One region of the Azospirillum fermentarium genome, then DNA from elsewhere that is predicted to be linked to it. Evidence: predicted binding sites of a transcription regulator. Region 1 holds the regulator's gene; the other holds the start of a gene.
What was found. The regulator PhoB, encoded in region 1, activates phosphate uptake and scavenging genes when phosphate is short. The targets are predictions, from matches to a motif close to TNTCATAAAACTGTCA.
Positions count from the first base shown of each region.

Region 2: the regulator PhoB is predicted to act here: its motif matches at 5,488-5,503, upstream of M2352_RS05065 (diacylglycerol/lipid kinase family protein).

Region 1 is NZ_JAOQNH010000001.1:1,350,675-1,360,868, forward strand. It holds gene pstC (phosphate ABC transporter permease subunit PstC) at 1-1,204, shown strand, start outside; gene pstA (phosphate ABC transporter permease PstA) at 1,197-2,528, shown strand; gene pstB (phosphate ABC transporter ATP-binding protein PstB) at 2,581-3,384, shown strand; gene phoU (phosphate signaling complex protein PhoU) at 3,473-4,219, shown strand; gene phoB (phosphate regulon transcriptional regulator PhoB) at 4,238-4,942, shown strand; gene M2352_RS06495 (hypothetical protein) at 5,005-5,253, opposite strand; gene M2352_RS06500 (DsrE family protein) at 5,250-5,687, opposite strand; gene moeB (molybdopterin-synthase adenylyltransferase MoeB) at 5,711-6,520, opposite strand; gene M2352_RS06510 (hypothetical protein) at 6,564-7,361, opposite strand; gene rlmN (23S rRNA (adenine(2503)-C(2))-methyltransferase RlmN) at 7,519-8,700, opposite strand; gene M2352_RS06520 (invasion associated locus B family protein) at 8,814-9,350, opposite strand; gene M2352_RS06525 (sigma-70 family RNA polymerase sigma factor) at 9,650-10,194, shown strand, end outside.
Region 2 is NZ_JAOQNH010000001.1:1,079,620-1,089,813, reverse strand. It holds gene M2352_RS05090 (ABC transporter substrate-binding protein) at 1-685, shown strand, start outside; gene M2352_RS05085 (ISAs1 family transposase) at 804-1,931, shown strand; gene M2352_RS05080 (hypothetical protein) at 2,231-3,463, shown strand; gene M2352_RS05075 (glycosyltransferase family 4 protein) at 3,529-4,527, opposite strand; gene M2352_RS05070 (UDP-2,3-diacylglucosamine diphosphatase) at 4,524-5,354, opposite strand; gene M2352_RS05065 (diacylglycerol/lipid kinase family protein) at 5,553-6,476, shown strand; gene M2352_RS05060 (hypothetical protein) at 6,578-7,051, shown strand; gene M2352_RS05055 (TldD/PmbA family protein) at 7,124-8,482, opposite strand; gene M2352_RS05050 (pyridoxal phosphate-dependent aminotransferase) at 8,690-9,838, opposite strand; gene M2352_RS05045 (hypothetical protein) at 9,930-10,194, opposite strand, start outside.

The DNA of each region.
Region 1 (10,194 bases):
CCTGTGGGGCGCGTCGGAAAACTGGCTGGTCATGCAGATGGCCCTGGCCGGGCTGCCGCCCGAACTCACCAACGTCAACGAACAGGCCCTCAATCTTCTGAAGGCCGACATCCTCAATCTGGCCCATGGGGTCACCACGGGCCGCGATTCCCACGCCGCGGTTCATGCGGCCGCCGCCCGCTATGTGGAACTGCACAGCCTGTCGCGCTGGATGCTGCTGGCCATCGGGGCCGCGCTGGCGGTGGCGGGGCTGCTGCTGGCCCGCGGGCGGATCAACGCCGATCACCGGGCGCGCAACAAGGTGGAACGGGCGCTGAACCTGTTCCTGGTGGGCTGCTCGCTGGTGGCGATCCTGACCACCATCGGCATCGTGCTGTCGCTGCTGTTCGAAGCCATGCGCTTCTTCGCGGTGTATCCGCCGCTGGATTTCCTGTTCGGTCTGCACTGGAGCCCGCAGACGGCCATGCGCGCCGATCAGGTGGGCTCGTCCGGGTCGTTCGGCGCCATCCCGCTGTTTGCCGGCACGCTGCTGATCACCATGATTTCCATGGCGGTGGCGGTTCCGGTGGGGCTGATGTCGGCCATCTTCATGTCGGAATACGCCAGCCCCAAGGTGCGCACGGCGCTGAAGCCGATCCTGGAGGTGCTGGCCGGCATCCCCACCGTGGTCTACGGCTTCTTCGCCGCCCTGACCATGGCCCCCTTCATCCGCGGGCTCGGGCAGTCGATCGGGCTGGACGTGGCGTCGGAATCGGCGCTGGGGGCGGGCGTGGTCATGGGCGTGATGATCATCCCCTTCGTCAGTTCGCTGTCGGACGACGTGATCAACGCGGTGCCGCAGTCGCTGCGCGACGGCTCCTACGGCCTGGGCGCCACCAAGTCGGAAACCATCCGTCAGGTGGTTCTGCCGGCGGCACTGCCCGGCATCGTCGCCGCCATCATGCTGGCGGTCAGCCGCGCCATCGGCGAGACCATGATCGTGGTGATGGCCGCCGGCCTGTCGGCCAACCTGACGGCCAACCCGCTGGAAGCGGTGACCACGGTCACCACCCAGATCGCCACGCTGCTGGTCGGCGACCAGGAATTCGACAGCCCGAAAACGCTGTCGGCCTTCGGTCTCGGCCTCGTCCTCTTCCTCGTCACCCTGTCCCTCAACATGATCGCCCTGAAGGTGGTCCAGAAGTACCGGGAGAAGTATGACTGACCTCGCACAGCAGGGTTCGCGGGACATGACCATGGCCCACCCCAAGTCGCGTTACCAGAGCGCCGAGTTTTCCGCCCGGTTGCGCGCCCGTTATGCCGCCGAACAGCGGTTCCGCGTCTACGGCATCGCCGCCGTGTCCATCGCCGCCATCATGCTGGTGGTTCTGCTGGCCTCCATCGTGTCCAAGGGCTACACCGCCTTCTGGCAGAACGAGATCCGGCTGACCGTGACGCTGGACGCCGCCGAGCTGGACCCCCAGGGCACCCGCGACCCCAAGGTGCTGGCCCAGGGCAACTACATGAAGCTGATCCGCGATGCGCTGGCGGCCCGCTTCCCCGAGGTGACCAGCCGTACCGACAAGCGGCAGCTTGGCGAGATCCTGTCCAACGGGGCGCCGTTCGTCCTGCAAAAGATGGTGATGGCCGATCCCGCGCTGATCGGCAAGTCGGTGCCGGTGTGGTTCCTGGCCTCCGACGACGTGGACCAGCTTGAAAAGGGCTACATCGACCGCAAGCTGCCCGAGGCCCAGCGCCGGGTGAACGATCTCCAGATCAAGGCGCTGGACGGGCTGCGCCAGGATGGTTCGCTGCGCGCCGGGTTCAACACCACCCTGTTCACCGCCGGCGACAGCCGCGAACCCGAACAGGCGGGCATCTGGGGCGCCATCGTCGGCTCGTTCCTGACGCTGGTGGTCACCATGGGGCTGTCGGTTCCCATCGGCATCGCCGCCGCGGTCTATATGGAAGAGTTCGCGCCCAAGAATCGCTGGACCGACCTGATCGAGGTGAACATCAACAACCTGGCCGCGGTGCCGTCGATCATCTACGGCCTGCTGGGTCTGGCGGTGTTCCTCAACTTCTTCGGCATGCCGCGCTCGGCCCCGGTGGTGGGCGGTGTGGTGCTGGCGCTGATGACGCTGCCGGTGATCATCATCGCGTCCCGCGTGGCGCTGAAGGCGGTGCCGCCGTCGATCCGCGAAGCGGCACTGGGTGTGGGCGCCTCGCCGTTGCAGGCGGTGATGCACCATGTGCTGCCGCTGGCGATGCCGGGCATCCTGACCGGCACCATCATCGGCATGGCCCGTGCGCTGGGCGAAACGGCGCCGCTGCTGATGATCGGCATGATCGCCTTCATCGTCGATATCCCCAACAGCTTCACCTCGTCCGCCACGGTTCTGCCGGTGCAGATCTTCATGTGGTCGGACAGCCCGGAACGCGCGTTCACCGAACGCACCTCGGCGGCCATCATGGTGCTGCTGGGCTTCCTCATCGTGATGAACGGCCTGGCCGTTTACCTGCGCAAGAAATTCGAGAGGCGGTGGTAATCCCATGAGCGTCCCGACCGAAACCCTCACCTCCGACCCCCGTACGGCAGCCATGACCCAAGCAGCCCTGTCCCAGACCGCCGCCCGTGCCGACGCCGCCGCCATCAAGATGCTGGCCCGTGACGTGAAGGTGTATTACGGCGCCAAGCAGGCGCTGAAGGGCATCAACCTCGACATCCTGGAAAACCGGGTGCTGGCGCTGATCGGCCCGTCGGGCTGCGGCAAGTCCACCTTCCTGCGCTGCCTGAACCGGATGAACGACACCATCGAGAACTGCCGGGTCGAGGGCACCCTGCAGCTCGACGGCGACGACATCTATGGCCGCAGCATCGACACGGTGCAGCTCCGCGCCCGTGTCGGCATGGTGTTCCAGAAGCCGAACCCGTTTCCGAAGTCGATCTACGACAACATCGCCTATGGCCCGCGCATCCACGGCATGGCCACCCACCGCGATGAAATGGACGAGGTGGTCCAGCGGTCGCTGGAGCGCGCCGGCCTGTGGAACGAGGTCAAGGACCGTCTGAAGGAGCCGGGCACCGGCTTGTCGGGCGGCCAGCAGCAGCGCCTGTGCATCGCGCGCGCCATCGCCGTCAGCCCCGAAGTGATCCTGATGGACGAGCCCTGCTCGGCGCTCGACCCCATCGCCACGGCGCACATCGAGGAACTGATCGACGAGTTGCGCGAGAACTTCACCATCGTCATCGTCACCCACAACATGCAGCAGGCGGCCCGCGTGTCCCAGAAGACCGCGTTCTTCCACCTGGGCGACATGGTGGAGTGCGACGACACCGAAGAGATCTTCACCAACCCGCGCGACGAACGCACGCAGGGTTACATCACCGGCCGCTACGGCTGATCCCGATCCCTTCCGATGATGCCCGCGGCGGGACGTCAGAAGCCCGCGCGGGTCCGGGAAGACAGGGCCGGGGAGGGGAGTACCGCTCATGAGTTCCGAGCACATCGTCCGCTCGTTCGCTCAGGAGCTTCAGCGTCTCGTCAATCTCATCACGCAGATGGGCGGGGTGGCGGAAGCCCAGGTGGCAGCGGCGGTGAAGGCCGTCATGCGCCGCGACGTATCGCTGGCGGCGCAGGTGATGCAGTCCGATCCGCGGCTGGACGAGTACGAACGAGAAATCGACGTGGAAGCCGTGCGGCTTCTGGCCCGGCGCCAGCCCATGGCCCAGGATCTGCGCGAGATCGTGTCGGCGCTCAGGGTCGCGGCGGATCTGGAGCGGATCGGCGATTACGCCGCCAACATCGCCAAGCGTTCGCTGGTGCTGGCGCAGTTGCCGGCGGTGCGTCCGGCCTCGGCCATCCCGCGGGTGGGGCGGCTGGTGGAGGAGATCCTGAAGGACGTGCTCGACGCCTATATCGAGCGCGACGTGGACAAGGCCATTTCGGTGTGGAAGCGGGACGAGGAACTGGACGACCTGCACACCAGCCTGTTCCGTGAGGTGCTGACGTACATGATGGAAGACCCGCGGACCATCACGCCGTGCACGCACCTGCTGTTCATGGCGAAGAATCTGGAACGCATCGGCGATCACGCCACCAACATCGCGGAAACCATTCACTATGTCGTGGTCGGACAGCCGCTGAAGATCGACCGGCCCAAGAGCGACTCCGCCAGCTTCGCGGTGGTGTCGCCGGCGGCCGGGTTCGATTTGATCACCGACCGGGACGAGCCGTAGCCCGCTTGTGAGGACTGCATGAATTCAGCGCTGAAGCCGCTGATCCTCGTCGTCGAGGATGAAGCCGACATCGTAACCCTGCTCAAGTACAATCTGGAGAAGGAGGGGTTCCGCGTCGCCACTGCCGGCGATGGGGAAGAGGCTCTGCTGGTCGCCAACGAGCAGACGCCGCATCTGATCCTGCTGGATTGGATGATGCCCCTGATGTCGGGGCTGGAGGTGTGCCGGCAGATGCGCCGCAACACCAAGACGCGCGACATTCCCATCATCATGCTGACCGCGCGGGGGGAAGAGGCGGACCGGGTGCGCGGCCTGAATTCCGGGGCCGACGATTACATCACCAAGCCGTTCTCGCCCACCGAACTGGTGGCCCGCGTGCGGGCGGTGCTGCGCCGCGCGTCCCCCGGCCTGGCGGAAGAGACGCTGCGCTTCGGCGACGTGCTGATGGACCTTGCCGCCCACCGGGTGCGCCGCAACGGGCGTGACGTCCACCTCGGCCCGACGGAATTCCGCCTGCTGCGTCATTTCATGCAGCATCCTGGCCGGGTGTTCTCCCGCGAACAGCTTCTGGACGTGGTGTGGGGCCACGACGTGTACGTTGAACCACGCACCGTGGACGTCCACATCCGCCGCCTGCGCAAGGCGCTGAACGACGATGCCGACGCCGACATCATCCGCACGGTTCGCTCCGCCGGCTACGCCCTGGACTATAAGACGGCCTGATTGACGGGTGGTCTGGAGGGCCTTCCGGCCCTCCAGGCGGGCGCGGGCGGCAGCCCGCTTTTCTAGAGGCGTGAGGCGGCGTCGCGCAGAATCGCCACCTTCACCGCGAACCGCCCGCTGTCGTCGCTGTCCTCGATCCACCCCGCCATCAGCCGCAGCGCATCGCGGACATCCCCGGCGAGAGTGCCGGCCTGAACCTCCCGCACCAGCGCATCGACGGCGCCTTCGTACGGCGCCCCGTCCATGGCGTCGGCGGCGACGGCTTCGAATCGGTTGGCGATGGAGAGGGCGGCGGGGGACAGGCGGCTCATATGAAGAACGAGGCTCCGGTGGGACTGGCGTCGGCGAGGAAGGTGACGACGCCGCTGCGGGTGACGGGCACGTCGCTGCGCAACTCCGCGCCCAGCGGCAGGCCCAGGGCCTTGATGCCCATCTCGCAGGCCATGACGGTGACGCCCAGCGCCACGCAGGCTTCCAGCAGTTCCTCGAAGGTGGCGATTCCCTGCTTGGCGAACCAGCGGTCGCGTTCGGCGGGGTTGCTGCCGTCGTCGGCGGCGTCCAGGTCGTGCCAGCCCAGCACGCCGGGTTCGCGTTCGTGGACCAGGGCACGCAGCGCGCGGCCGGTGAAGAACAGCGTGACGCGCCGGTTGGTGGCGGCGGCGGCGCTGGCCATCACCAGGGCGTAGTGAACCCGGTCGTAGCCGCCGGAAAACACCACGATGGACAGGCTGTCGGGGCCGTGCATGGGAAGAACCGTTCTCGTGTTGGTTAGGCCGCGTGGCCCGACAGGTCGCGGATCGTCGGGTGGGTGCCGCACAGGGGGCAGGCGGGGTCCGGCTTGACCGTGATGCGGTGGTACGAGGCGTTCAGCGCATCGACCATCAGCAGGCTGCCCGACAGGCTTTCGCCGATGCCCAGAATCTCCTTCAGCACCTCGGTGGCCTGGAGCGTGCCGACCAGCCCGGCCAGCGCGCCCAGCACCCCGCCTTCGGAGCACGAGGGCACCAGCCCCCGCGGCGGCGGTTCGCGGAAGATGCAGCGGTAGCAGGGATGGGGGGCGCCCAGAGACGCCTTGCCCAGATACGCCTTGAAGGTGGACACCTGCCCGTCAAAGCGCAGCATGGCCGCCGACACCAGCGTCTTGCCCGCGAAGAAGCAGGCGTCGTTCAGCAGGAAGCGGGTGGCGAAATTGTCGCTGCCGTCGGCCACGATGTCATAGCCGGCGATCAGCGCCGCGGCGTTGGCGGCGGTCAGGCGGGTGTGGTGCACCTGTACCGTGACGTCGGGGTTCAGGCCCGCGATCCGGGCGGCGGCGCTGTCCACCTTGGGTTGCCCCAGGGATGATTCGCCGTGGATGATCTGGCGCTGCAGGTTGGACAGGTCCACCACGTCGTCATCGACGACACCGATGGTGCCGACCCCGGCGGCGGCCAGATAGAGCAGCAGCGGCGACCCCAGCCCACCGGCCCCAACCACCAGCACGCGGGCGTTCAACAGCCGAGCCTGCCCGGTGCCGCCGACTTCGGGCAGGATGATGTGGCGGGAATAGCGGTGAAGCTGGTCGTCGGTGAAATCCATGATGCCGCAGCATAGCGCAAGAGCGCCCGGGCGACACAGGGAATCAGGCGTAGGCCAGCGTCAGCTTGTTGGGGTTCTTGGTGGTGGAGGCGCTTTGCGCCGCCCATTGCTTCAGCCGGGCGTCACGTTCGCGCAGGGTTTTGTCGATGGGGCGTTCCTGGGCGGCGGGGGCGGCCAGCCCCTCGACCTTGGGCACGAGCTGGAGCGAGAAGGGGGTTTCCTGCTCGATCTTGGAATCCTGGACGATGACGACGGAATATTGCCCCGGCTGCAGCTTGGCGCTGGGCTTCTTCAGGATGTCCTCGGTGGTGGTGGCCTTGCTCATGGTGTCGCCGGAGGCCACGACCTTGTTGTCCTTGTCCATCACCGCCCAGCGGGCGTTGGGCATGGACAGGTTGAAGGTGAAGGTGCCGCCCTGGACCACGTTCAGCCCGTGCTTCTGCACGCCGGAGTCGTTGCCTTCCAGCTTGCGGGCGGTGCCCTTGATCATGCCGCCGCCGGCGGTGATGACCGGGTTTTCGCGCGGCGTGATTTCCAGCGAATAGGCGCGGTCCTTGACGCCCTTGATCTTCTGTTCGACCTGGGCGGTGTAGGTGCCGGGGGCGAGCTTCGCCGAGGCCGAGGCGGCATCGACGGAGGAGGAGAACTCCGCCACGACCTTGTTGTTCTGGTCGGTGATCTTGACGGCGGTGTTGGTCTCGTTGACCTTGAAATTGAATTCGCCGTTCTTGGAGACGGTGAACTGTTGATAGTCCACCGGCATGCCGCGGGAGCTGAGCTGGCTGGTGGTGCCCTTCAGCTTGGTGTAGTTGACTGTCGAGATGTTGGACAGTGCGACCATGGGACGGCTCCCCCGGAAAGGGCGGCGGCGTGGACGGCAGCCACCGTTCCTAAATTACTAAAAGTTTATGGAACAGTCAACCGGCTTGCTCTCATGGGTTTCAATATACAGCGGAGCGCCGGGCGGAACAACCACCCGGCGTTGCAAAAGCCGCCGGTCAGCCGAGTGCGGCGTCCTTTTCCGCCATGATCCGCTCCATGGCGGCGCGGTCGGCTGCCGACAGGCGCACGCTGTCGCTCTTCAACTGGCCGCAGGCGGCCATGATGTCCTCGCCGCGGGGGGTGCGGACGGGGCTGGCGTAGCCGGCGTTGTTGACGATGTCGCCGAACACCTGGATGGCGCGGTCGGTGGAACGCTCATAGGGCGCACCGGGCCAGGGGTTGAAGGGGATCAGGTTGATCTTGGCCGGGATGCCTTCCAGCATGCGGACCAGGGCGCGGGCATCCGCCGGGCTGTCGTTCAGCCCCTTCAGCATCACGTATTCGAAGGTGATGCGGCGGGCGTTGTTCAGGCCGGGATAGGTGCGGCACGCCTCCAGCAGCACCGCCAGCGGATACTTGCGGTTGATGGGCATGATGATGTCGCGCAGCTCGTCGGTGACGGCGTGCAGGCTGATGGCGAGATTGACGTTCAGCTCCTCGCCGCAGCGCTTCATCATCGGCACCACGCCCGAGGTGGACAGCGTGATCCGCCGCTTGGAGATGGCGATTCCGTCGCCGTCCATGATGATCTTGATGGCCTTCGCCACCTCTTCGTAATTGAAGAGGGGTTCGCCCATGCCCATCATGACGATGTTGGAGATCATGCGCCCGTCAGGCGGCGCCGGCCATTCGTCCAGCATGTCGCGGGCCAGCATCACCTGTCCCAGGATTTCCGCGGCGGTCAGGTCGCGCACCAGCCGCTGGGTGCCGGTGTAGCAGAAACGGCAGGTCAGCGTGCATCCCACCTGGGACGAGACGCACAGCGTGCCGCGGTCGGTTTCGGGGATGTGGACGCTCTCCACCTCCTGGCCGTCGGGCATGCGCAGCAGCCATTTGCGGGTGCCGTCGCGCGATTGCAGGTCGCGCACCACGGTGGGGCGGACGACGGCGTAGCGTTCGGCCAGACGCTCGCGCACCGGCTTGGCCAGCGTGGTCATCACCGAGAAATCGGTGGCGCCGCGGTGGTAGATCCAGTGCCAGAGCTGGCGGGCCCGGAATTTTTCCAGGCCGATGGCCAGCATTTCGGCTTCCAGCTCGGCCCGCGAGAGGCCGACAAGGTTGATGCGTCCGTCGGCCACGGGGGCGGCCACGGGCGAGTCGGCGACAGACAGGGCCGATGCGGAGGTATGAGCGCTCATGGCGACGTTAGATAGGGCCGCCCGCCGTCCTTGTCAAAAGCCTTGCCCATGCCAAAACAGCGGACGCCCCCGGCGTTTGTGCCGGGGTGTCCGCCGTCCGGCAGAATGGGGGATCAGCGCTTGACGCCGCACGCCTCGCTGATGGCGCTGTAGGCTTGGCCGAAGCCGTTCAGGCTGTAGGTGTCGGTGGTCTTGGTGCCGCGGCCCGACACGCCCTTGACGATCATCGACTTGGTGCCGTCGCGCATGGCGGCGACCAGGTTGCGGTCGGTGTCGGCATCCCGCGCCCAGGCGGTTTCCTTGTCGTTGAACAGCTTGAAGGGCTTGCCGCTGGCGTCCACCTGGGTGTCCACGTCCTTCTTGGGGCTGTAGCCCATCATGAAGCTGACCACATCGACGGACTTTTCCGCCGGGCGGTGGGTGACCAGGGCATAGATCTCACCGCGTTTGACGCCGGCGGGTTCCTTCTTCTTGGGTTGGCTGGACATATAGCAGACCTTGTTCCCGCCTTCCTCGAAGGCAAAGGCGTTCCAGTCCTTGAAGGTGCCCAGAAGCTTGGGTTCCGCCGCCGAAGCCGTGACGGACATCAGGGCGGAGACGGCCAGCGCTGCAGCAACGGCGGCGCCACGAATGGTGCGGTAAGGCATCATCGTTGTGCGACTGCGAAGTGGTTTCGGATGACGGGGACACTAGCCCAATTCCTCGGCGGATAGAAGCGCTGATACCCCCTTTTTTCCAACCGGGCCGGAAAAGGCCCCGGCGGCGGGCGGGGGGGCCGGACGAAAAACTTCGGTCCGGGGTGATCCGATGCAATTTGCATCGCGTATAAGGGCACATGATGCAAATTGCATGTCCCTTCACCTGTCTGCAACCTCTGCCACCCGCCCGATGGTGGCGGATGGGGAAGGAATGGCTTGTGCGGCGGGCCGTCTTCGCCTTCAATGGATGCATGGATGAAAGACCGACCCCGGCCGCGGCCCACCCGGCGGCCGATGCATCCGTGTCCATGGAAGACCTGCTGCTCGCCGTCGGGCGGGCGGGGGACAGGACCGCTTTTGCCCGAATTTTCGCCTATTTCGCCCCGCGGGTGAAGGCGTACCTGCGCCGTCTGGGCGTGGAGGCCGGGTCCGCCGACGAACTGGTGCAGGAGGTGATGCTGCTGGTCTGGCGGCGCGCCAGCACCTTCGACCCGGCGCAATCCTCGGCCAGCACCTGGATCTTCACCATCGCGCGCAACAAGCGCGTCGATGCCCTGCGCCGGGAGGCCCGGCCGGAATTCGATCCCACCGATCCGCTGCTGCTGCCGGAGGCGGAAACCCCCGCCGACGACCGCATCCAGGCGCGCGAATCCGCCGAGCGCATGCGGCTGGCGCTGCGCGAGCTGCCGCCGGAACAGGCGGAGCTGCTGCGTCTGGCCTATTTCGACGAGGTGCCCCACAGCACCATTTCCGCCGAGCGCGGCATTCCGCTGGGAACCGTCAAGTCCCGGCTGCG
Region 2 (10,194 bases), 270 kb from region 1:
CATCGTCTTCGACGTGCGCGCCGACCTTGCCGGCACAATCAAGGACGGCAAGGATCTGAAAGGGATGAGGATCGGCATCACGACGCCGGGTTCGTCCAGCGACATGGTGCTGCGCTACTACCTGCGCCGCAACGGCCTGACGCCGCGCGACGTCAGCATCCTGGCGGTCGGCACCGGCGCGCCGGGCATGGTGGCGCTGGAGGGGAAGACCGTGGACGCGCTCATCACCTTCGATCCCATCGCCACCGTGCTCGACCGCAAGGGCACCGGCAAGCCGCTGTTCGACACCCGCAACGAAGACGGGTCCAGGGTTGCGTTCGGCGGCGCCTACCCCACGGCCTGCCTTTATGTGACCAAGGCCTTTCTGGAGAAGAACCCGGAGACCGTGCAGCGCCTGGCCAACGCCTTCCTGCGCACGCTGCGCTGGCTTGCCGTGGAACCGCCGGAACGCATCGTCGCTGCCTTGCCGGCCGCCTCCAAGGTGGACGACCACACCCTCAACCTCGACATCGTGACGGCCTCGAAACCGATGTTCTCGCAAACCGGGCTGTTCGACCCGGAAACCTTGAAGACACCGCTGGCGGTCCTGTCCATGTACGACGAGAAGATCGGCAAGGCCCCCATCGACCTGTCCCGAACCTACACCAACCGCTTTGCGGAAGAGGCGGCCAAACAGCACCCGTAACGCCGCCGGGACGCTGGTGTCCCCCCAACAGGGGAATCGCATTTGAGAAAAGACGGTAGCGCGGCGCTCTGAAAAGGATTCTGTAGGGAAGCTCTGACTGTCAGAGGAGGAGCCCCCGATGTCGTGGTACGCCAAAGTGTTTGCCGCATTACCAGACCCTCGCACTGGGAACGCCAAGCGGCACGACCTCCTTGAGGTTCTCGCGATCGCGCTGACGGCGTCGATCTGCGGGGCTGAGAGCTGTTCGGACTATGCCGATTTTGCGGTGGATCGGGAGGCTTTGTTCCGGGACTTCTTGCGGCTGGAGAACGGGATTCCGAGCCACGATACATTCTCGCGGATCTTCCGGCTTCTCGATCCGGCCGCCTTTGCGGCGTGCTTCGGGCGGTTTCTGGACGAACTGGGGGCGGCAGGCGCGGGCGTGCTCGCCATCGACGGCAAGACGCTACGCCGCTCCTTCGACGACGCGGCGCGCGCCAACCCGCTGGCGGTGGTCACGGCGTTCGCCTCGGCCACGCGCGTGGTGGTGGGCCAGCAGAGCTTCCGGGTGGCCGAGGGCGACAGCGAGATCGTGGCGGCGCGGGCCTTGCTGGGATGCATGGACCTGACGGGATGGCTGGTGACCGCCGACGCCATCCATTGCCAAATGGACACCGCGCGCATCATTCGCGACCAAGGGGGCGACTACCTTCTGCGGCTCAAGGCCAACCACCCCGCCCTGCATGGCATGGTGGTGGACTATTTCGCCGATCCGCTGACGCTGGCCGAATTGAATACGTACGAAACCACCGATGCTGATCACGGCCGTATCGAGACCCGCCGGGCTTGGGTCAGCCACGACCTGAGTTGGCTGCGCGGTCCCAAGTCGGCTTGCTCGGAGCCGGTTCTGCTCCCCGACATGGCCTGCCTGGGCATGATCGAGGCCGCCATCGAACGCAATGGCAAAACCACCGTCACCCGCCACTATCACCTCGCCTCGCGACCGCTTGGCGCCGAAGAGTACCTCAACGCCGCTCGGGCACACTGGTCGGTGGAGAACGGCCTCCATTGGGTTCTCGACGTTACCTTCGACGAGGACCGCGCCAGAAACCGAAAGGATCACGGCCCGGAAAACCTCGCTACCCTGCGCAAGCTCGCCCTCAACGTCCTCAACCGCGCCCGACCTGACGTCTCCGTCCGCCGTAAGCGAAAACGCTCAGGATGGTCCGACGACTTCGCAAGATCCATCCTTGGGCAAATGCGATGACCCTGGCCCCCCAAGGGGTGATCTTGCCGGCCTCGTCCCAAGGGTGTATCGTCAAGAGGCGTCCGGGAGGTGCTGCTAACACCCCCCGGTGCCTGTTAGCGGCGCTCGATGGTCAGCCGGATCACGATCCGGCGGAACCGAAGACGCAGCAACAGGAGCGTGATGGGTTGAGACATCACGATCTCCTTTGTAAAGCCGGCTGGGGCCAATCCCTGGCCGGCTCTACACCCTGGGTGGTAATACAAACGCATGCAAGACAAGCGCCGTCCCGGCATCCTGTGGCGAGGCCGGGTGAGGCCATGCGCCTGACGCTCCTGCTGGGGCTGGTGGCCGCCGGCGCCATGCCCATGACGGTCAAATACGGCGGCGTGCCGCTGACCCTGGCCTATGCCGCCGTTTTGGCTGCCGCCGGCATGGTCATCGCCGCGGTCCAGCGGGGGGCACGGCTTCCCGCCGGGCGGTGGCAGGCCGCGGCGCTGGCCCTGGCGCTGACCGCCGCCTTCGCCGTCCTTTATCCCTTTGCCCAATCGGGCCTGCTCGGCCCCGGCAGCGACCGGGACGAGGCGCTGTCCATCGCCATCCAGGCCCTGCTGGACGGCCGTTTCCCCTATGGCGGGCGCACATATCTGGGCGGCCCGGTCACGCCGCTGCCGGGAGCGCTGCTGATCGGCATGCCGTTTCACCTGCTGGGCGCGGTGGCGGTGCAGAACGTGGCGGTCACGCTGGCCGTGGTTCTGGCGCTGGGCCGGACGCTGCGGGATCCGCCGGCCCGCTGGCTGCTGCTGGGGGTGGTGACGCTGGGCAACCCCGGCTTCATGCAGGATTATGTCACCGGCGGCGATTACGCCGTCAACGCCCTGTATGTGGGTGCCGCCCTGTGGGGGGCGGTGCGGGCGGTGGACGGCGGGGTACCATGGCGGATGGCGGCGGCGGCGGCGCTGCTGGGAGTGGCGGTGTGTTCGCGCCCGGACTATGGGGTGGCCGTGGTGATCCTGGCCGCCCACGGCTGGCACCGGCGCGGCCCGGCGGCGGGGCTGGGGCCGGGGGCATTGGCGGCGGGGGTGGCGCTGGCGCTGGCCCTGCCCTTCTACCTGCATGATCCCGCCGGCTTTTCCCCGCTGCACGTCACCGGCAAGCTGCCCCCCGGCGCCCGCTCCCTGGGGGAGGTGTTGCCCCTGCTGGCCGCCGGGGCGGTGGCGATCCTGTGCCGCCGTCCTCTGACCCCGGCCCGTCTCTTCACCGCCCTGGCCGCCGGGATGGGGATCATGCTGGTGCCGGCGGCGCTGGCGATGGCGTGGCACGCCGGCGGGACGAGCCTGCGCGCCTGGACCCAGCCCTTCACCTATGCTCTGCCGGCGGTCCTGTACGGGTGCGCGGCGGTGATGGCGATGCGTCCCCTTGGCTCCCGGCGTGGGGGCACGCTATCTCCCAGCGTGGAAGCACGCTGTGATTGGCGCATGCGGATCATTTCGCGGCGAGGCCTGCGCGAACAGTGGGAAATACCGGGACGGGCGACAGCGAAGGGCCGTTGACCGACTGGTTCACCATCGTCCGTGCCGCCGACTGGCCCTTGAAGAACGCGGCCTGATTCGTCCGTTCACGTAAACGGCCGCAGGTTGGCCAGGAACTGTTCCGCCGACCGGCGCCATGAGAAGCCCAGCGCGTAATCGCGGCAGCGTTCGGGCGGGATGGTCAGGGCGGTTTCCACCGCCTCGGCCAGATCCTCGCTCAGGCACCCCGTACCCGACCCGTCCACCACGTCCAGCGGCCCCGGCACCGGGTAGGCCGCCACCGGCACGCCGGACGCCAGCGCCTCCAGCAGCACCAGCCCGAAGGTGTCGGTGCGGGAGGGGAAGACGAACACGTCCGCCGCGGCGTAATGGCGGGCCAGATCCTCGCCGTGGCGGGCGCCGGCCCAATGGACCTCGGGGTATCGCGCCTGAAGCTCGGCGCGGGCCGGGCCGTCGCCCACCACCACCTTGGTGCCGGGCAGATCCAGTTTGAGGAAATCCTCCAGGTTCTTTTCCACCGCCACCCGGCCCACGTACAGCGCGATGGGCCGCGGCAGATCCAGGAAACCCTTGTCGCGCGGGCGGAACAGGTCGGTGTCCACCCCGCGGGTCCAGCGGCGGATGTTGGTGAAGCCGCGGGCCAGCAGATCCTGTTCGATGGACGGCGTGGCGACCATCACCGCCGCGGCCGGCTTGTGGAACCGCCGCACCACCGCATAGCTCAGCGCCAGCGGCACCGGCACCCGGTCGCGCACATATTCGGGAAACCGCGTGTGATAGGCGGTGGTGAAGGGGATGCCGCGCTTCACGCACCAGCGGCGGGCGGCGAAGCCCAGCGGCCCTTCGGTGGCGATGTGGATGCAGTCGGGGCGCATGGCCTCGATCATCGCGCGCAGCCGCCGCCCGGCGCCCAGCGCCAGCCGGATTTCCGGGTATGTGGGCATGGGCACGGTGCGGAAACGGTCCGGCCCGATCACCTCCACCGTGTGGCCCATGGCTTCCAGTTCGGCGCGGACGGTGGAGATGGTGCGCACGACGCCGTTGACCTGCGGCGTCCACGCATCGGTGACGATCAGGATGTTCACGCCGCTTCCGTCCGTTCCGGCATGGGTTTCGGTGCGGGCAGCGCGGGCAGCGCGCCAGCGGCTTCCGAGCGCCCGGCCAAGACCTCCGCCCAGCGGATGATTTCCAGCGAGCCGTTGGCGTGCTCCACCAAGGCGGTGCAGGATTCGACCCAATCGCCGTCGTTGCAATAGAGGACACCCTCGATCGTGCGCATTTCCGCGCTGTGGATGTGGCCGCAGATGATGCCGTCGATGCGCCGCCGCCGGGCTTCCTCGGCCAGCGCGTGTTCGTACTGGCCGATGAACTCCACCGCCGTCTTGGCCTTGTGCTTCAGATAGGCGGACAGCGACCAGTAGGGGAAACCCAGCTTCCGCCGGACCCAGTTGAAGCCGGTGTTGACCTGAAGCAGCGCCACATAGGCGTGGTCGCCGATCAGCGCCAGCCAGCGGGCGTATTTGACCACCGCGTCGAACTGGTCGCCGTGGATCACCAGGAAGCGGCGGCCGTCGGCGGTGGTGTGCTCGGCCTCCGACACCACGCGCACGCCGCCGAAGGTCAGGCCCAGATAGTCCCGCGCCGCCTCGTCGTGGTTGCCGGGGACATAGAAGACCTTGGCCCCCTTGCGCGCCCGGCGCAGGATCTTCTGCACCACGTCGTTGTGGGCCTGGGGCCAGTACCAGCCCTTGCGCAGGCGCCAGCCGTCCACGATGTCGCCGACCAGATAGAGAAAGTCGGACTCGTTGTGCTTGAGGAAATCCAGCAGGATATCCGCCTTGCACCCGCGGGTGCCCAGATGGATGTCGGAGATCCAGATGCTCCGGTACCGGTTTACGGACGCCGCCCCCATGCACCTGCTCCGCCGCTGTTGCGCAGGACAAAGACCAAGACAGCGCCCCTATACACAAAAGAAAAACCCTTGGCAATCCTTTGAATTTACGAGAGCGTACTTATATGCTGAGTGCGTGTTCTTGAAAAATTTCTTTATTATTACTGAAACAAAGCGGTAACAATTCTTTACCGTCCATCACTTGAGGCCCGCCGTCCCGTGACTGTCCTGCCGCCGACCGACCGCCGCCGTCTTCTCGTCATCCACAACCCCGTCGCCGGGGCCCGCCGCGCCCGCCGGCTGGCCGCGGTCATCGCCGCACTGGGCGAACGCCATGGCGCCGAGGTCACCGTGTGGGCCACCACCCGCCGCGGCGATGCGGAGGCCATGGGCCGCAGCCTTACGCCGGCATCCGGGTGGGACGCGGTGGCGGTGGCCGGCGGCGACGGCACCATCAACGAGGCCATCAACGGTATCATGGCCGGGAACGCGGCAGCCCCCTGGGCCCCGCCGCCTTTCGCAGTGGTGCCGCTGGGCACCGCCAACGTGCTGGCCCACGAGCTGGGGCTGCCGTTCGACGCCGCGGGCGTGGCCGACACGCTGGCGCTGGGGCGGGTGCAGCCGGTGCATCTGGGCACCGCCAACGGGCGCTGTTTCGCCATGATGGCCGGGGTGGGGCTCGACGCCCATGTGGTGGACGGGGTGGACCCCGCCCTGAAGCGCCGCATCGGCAAGGGCGCCTATGCGCTGGAAACGCTCCGCCGGCTGGCCCGCCCGCGCGGCGGGCGCTACCGCGTCACGGTGGGGAACACGGTGCACGAGGTGGCGGCGGCCATCGCCGCCAACGGCCATTTCTACGGCGGCACCTTCGTCTGCGCCCCCGATGCCCGGCTGGCCGAGCCCACGCTGCACCTGTGCCGGTTCGAACGGTTCGGGCGGTGGAACGCGCTGCGCTATGTGGCGGGGGTGACCACGGGGCTGGTGCGCCGTTTCCCCGACGTGCCCGTCGCCCCCGTCACCGCCCTGCGCATCGACGGGCCGGCGGGGGAGCCGGTGCAGGGCGACGGCGACATCATCGCCCGGCTGCCGGTGGACATCGGCCTGCACCCGCGCACCCTGCCGGTGCTCGTCCCGGCGGGGTAACCCTTTTTGCTTCGCCCACGAAGGATGAAAACGGCGCGGCGGCTGTTCATCTCTCCAGAAGGGACGGTCTTCCCCCTTCGCGCGTCCTCTGGAGAACCCCCATGGTCAAGCATCGCCTGCTCCTCGCCGCCCTTGCCGGCCTTCTGGCCGCCGCCTCACCGGCTCTGGCCGACCGGGGGGGACGCGGCCACGACGACGACCGCGGGCCGCCCGGCTGGGACCGCGGGCCGGGCCGCGATTGGGACGGCCCGCGCGGGCACGGCTGGGGGCACGGGCGCCACGACGACTGGCGCCGCGGCCCGCCGGTGGTGGTGATGCCGCCCCCGCCGCCGCGGGTGGTCTATGCGCCGCCGCCGCGGGTCTATTACCTTGACCCCTACCCCAGCTATCCCGTGGTGATCGGGCGCCCCCTGCCCCCCGGCATCCGCTATCACCGCGCACCGATGGTGGTGGTGGAACGGGCGCCGGTGTGCCGCACGGGGGTGGAATGCATCCTGGTGGGCACCGATCTTCTGGTGCTCGACGCCGTGCACGGGGTGGTGCGCAGCATCATCTACGGCGGCGGGCGGTTCTGAGACGAAGGGCTCCGGCATGACAAGGGCCGCGGAGGCACCCCCGCGGCCCTTGTCTCGTCTGACGGCGTGCCGTCACATCCCGGCGATGGTCATGCCGTCGATGCGGATGGTGGGGGCATCCATGCCGTAGCGCAGTTCCAGGTCGCTGGCCGGCTCCAGGTTCAAGAACATGTCCTTCAGGTTGCCGGCCACGGTGATCTCGCTGACCGGATAGGCGATGCGGCCCTTTTCGATCCAGAAACCGCTGGCCCCGCGGCTGTAATCGCCGGTCACGCCGTTGACCCCCGACCCCATCAGTTCGGTGATGTAAAGGCCCTCGTCGATCTCACCGATGATCGCCTCGGGCGTGCGGGAGCCGGGGGCCATGGTGACGTTGGACGGCGCCGGGCCGGGCGGACCGGAGGTGCCGCGCGACGCATGTCCCGTGGGCGCCAGCCCCAGTTGCCGGGACGAGCGCAGATCGAGAAGCCACGTGGTCAGCCGCCCGTTCTCGATCAGGTTGCGGCGGACCACCGGCAGCCCCTCGGCGTCGAAGGGGCGGGAGCGCAGGCCGCGGCGGACGAAGGGATCGTCGATGATGTTGACGGTTTCGGGGAAGATCACCTCCCCCATCCTGTCCTTCAGGAAGCTGGTGCCCCGCGTGATGGACGGACCGCTGATGGCCCCGGTCAGGTGGCCCAGGATGCCGCGCGACACCCGCGGGTCATAGACCACCGGCACGCGGCAGCTTTTCACCTTGCGCGGGTTCAGCCGGCGCACGGCCTTTTCCCCCGCCTCGCGCCCGATGTCCTCCGCGCTGCGCAGGTCGGCGGCGTAGACCTTGGAATCGAAGCCGTAGTCCCGCTCCATGCCCGTGCCGGTACCGGCCAGCACCGACACCGACAGCGACCGCCGCGACACCGCGTAGGAACCGGCAAAGCCGTTGGACGCGGCAATGGCGATGGTGGAGCGGCTCCACGACGCATCCGCCCCTTCGGAATTGGTCACCCCGGCGATGGAAAGCGCGGTTTCCTCGGCGATGCGGGCCTGTGCGATCATCTCTTCCGACGACGGTTCGGCGGGGTCGCAGCAGTCCATGTCCTGCCAGGACGTGGCGATCTGCTCCGGCCCGGCGATGCCGCAGAAGGGATCCTCGGGCACCACGCGGGCCATGGACACCGCGCGGTCCACCAGTTCGGCCAGCATGGCCGGGCTGCGGTCGGAGGTGGACACGATGGCCTGACGCCGCCCGACGAACACCCGCAGGCCCAGGTCACCCGATTCCGACCGTTCCAGCCGTTCGGGCTGGCCCAGACGCTGGGACAGGGACAGGGACGCGGAATCGAACAGCACCGCATCCGCCGCGTCGGCCCCGGCCCGCCGCGCCCGTCCGATCAGGCCGTCGAGCAGGTCCAGAACGTCGCCCGCCGGCGGGGTAGAGGTAGAGGTCATCCAAAAATCTCCGGTCTGTCCGCGTCGCCGCTCCACCACGGGAGCCTGTTGCCAATGTGGGGGGTGGCGCCGGGGCAGGACAAGCCCCAATCACCCCCCGGCGGCGGCGCTCAGCCCTTTTGCCGCCCTCTTTCTTCAGGCGCTCCGCCACTCTGTAATCTTCAGGCGCTCCGCCGCGTAATCTTCAGGCGCTCCGCCGCCATGCAATCAGGCGCTCCGCCGCCATGCAATCAGACGCCGCGCCGCCTCCGCGACCGCCGCTTCCGATCCGGCGAAGGAAAAGCGCATGAAATGCCGCCCGCGCGCAGGGTCGAAGTCGATGCCGGGGGTGGCGGCAATCCCGGTGTCCTCCAGCAGGCGGCGGCAGAACGCCTCGCTGTCGTCGGTCATGTCCGACACGTCGGCGTAGATGTAGAAGGCGCCGTCCGCCGGGGCCAGCCTGGTGAAGCCGGCCTTGGGCAGCTCCTCCAGCAGCAGGGCGCGGTTGCGGGCGTAGCGGGCGACGTGGGCGTCCAGTTCTTCCGTACACGCGAACGCCGCCACCGCCGCCACCTGCGACAGGGTGGGGGCGGAGATGAACAGGTTCTGCGCCAGGCATTCCACCGGACGCACCAGTTCCGGCGGCAGCACCATCCACCCCAGCCGCCAGCCGGTCATGGAAAAATACTTGGAGAAGCTGTTGACCACGATGGCCCGTTCGCTGACCGCCGCGGCGGTCACCGCCTCGGTGCCGTAGGTCAGGCCGTGATAGATCTCGTCCGACACCAGCCGCACGCCGTTGGCATCGCACCAGTTGGCGAGTGCGGTCAGCTCCTCCCGGCTCAGCATGGTGCCGGTGGGGTTGGCCGGACTGGCGACGATCAGCCCCTGGACCGGCCGGTCCAGCTTTTCCAGCAACGCGACCGTGGGCTGGAACCCGGTTTCCGGCCCGGTGGGCAACTCCACCGGCTCCACCCCGATGGCGGTCAGGGTGTGGCGGTAGGCGGGGTAGCTGGGCGATGCCATGGCCACCCGGTCGCCGGGATCGAACGCCGCCAGGAACCCAAGCTGAAAGGCGCCGCTGGACCCGGTGGTCACCGCGATGCGCTGCTCGTCCACCGCCACGCCGTAGCGGCCGCGGTACCATGTGGCGATGGCGGCGCGCAGCGGCGGGATGCCCAGCGCGTCGGTATAGCCCAGCTTGTCGGCGTCGAGGGCGGCGTGGGCCGCGGCCAGCACGCCACGGGGCGCGCCGGTGGACGGCTGCCCCACTTCCAGATGCAGCACATCCAGCCCGGCCCGTTCACGGGCGAAGGCGGCGCGCATCACCTCCATCACGAAAAAGGGAGGAATGGCACCGCGCTTGGACCCTTGCATCACCGTCTGCCCCCGCTCGTTGGCTCAGGAATTCGAGCCGACGAGCATAAGGAGGGGGCGCGGATCAGGCAACCATGCAGGAAAAGAGGACTCAGGCCGTGGCCGGAGCCGTCGCCGCCGTGGAGATGCCCAGCTTGAGGCGGGCCAGGGCGTTCACGTCCTCGTTGTCGGCGAGCTGGTAGCCCTTTTCGATCAGGCGGTTGGTGTAGCTCTTGTTGTAGAGGAAGGCGGCGATGAAGCCGGCGATCCCAACGGTCACCACATTCAGCACCATCAGGATGAGGCCGAACCCCCAGTCCCCCCGGAACAGGGCCGGGAAGAAGCCAAAGAAGAACGTGGTCCAGCTAAAGCCGACG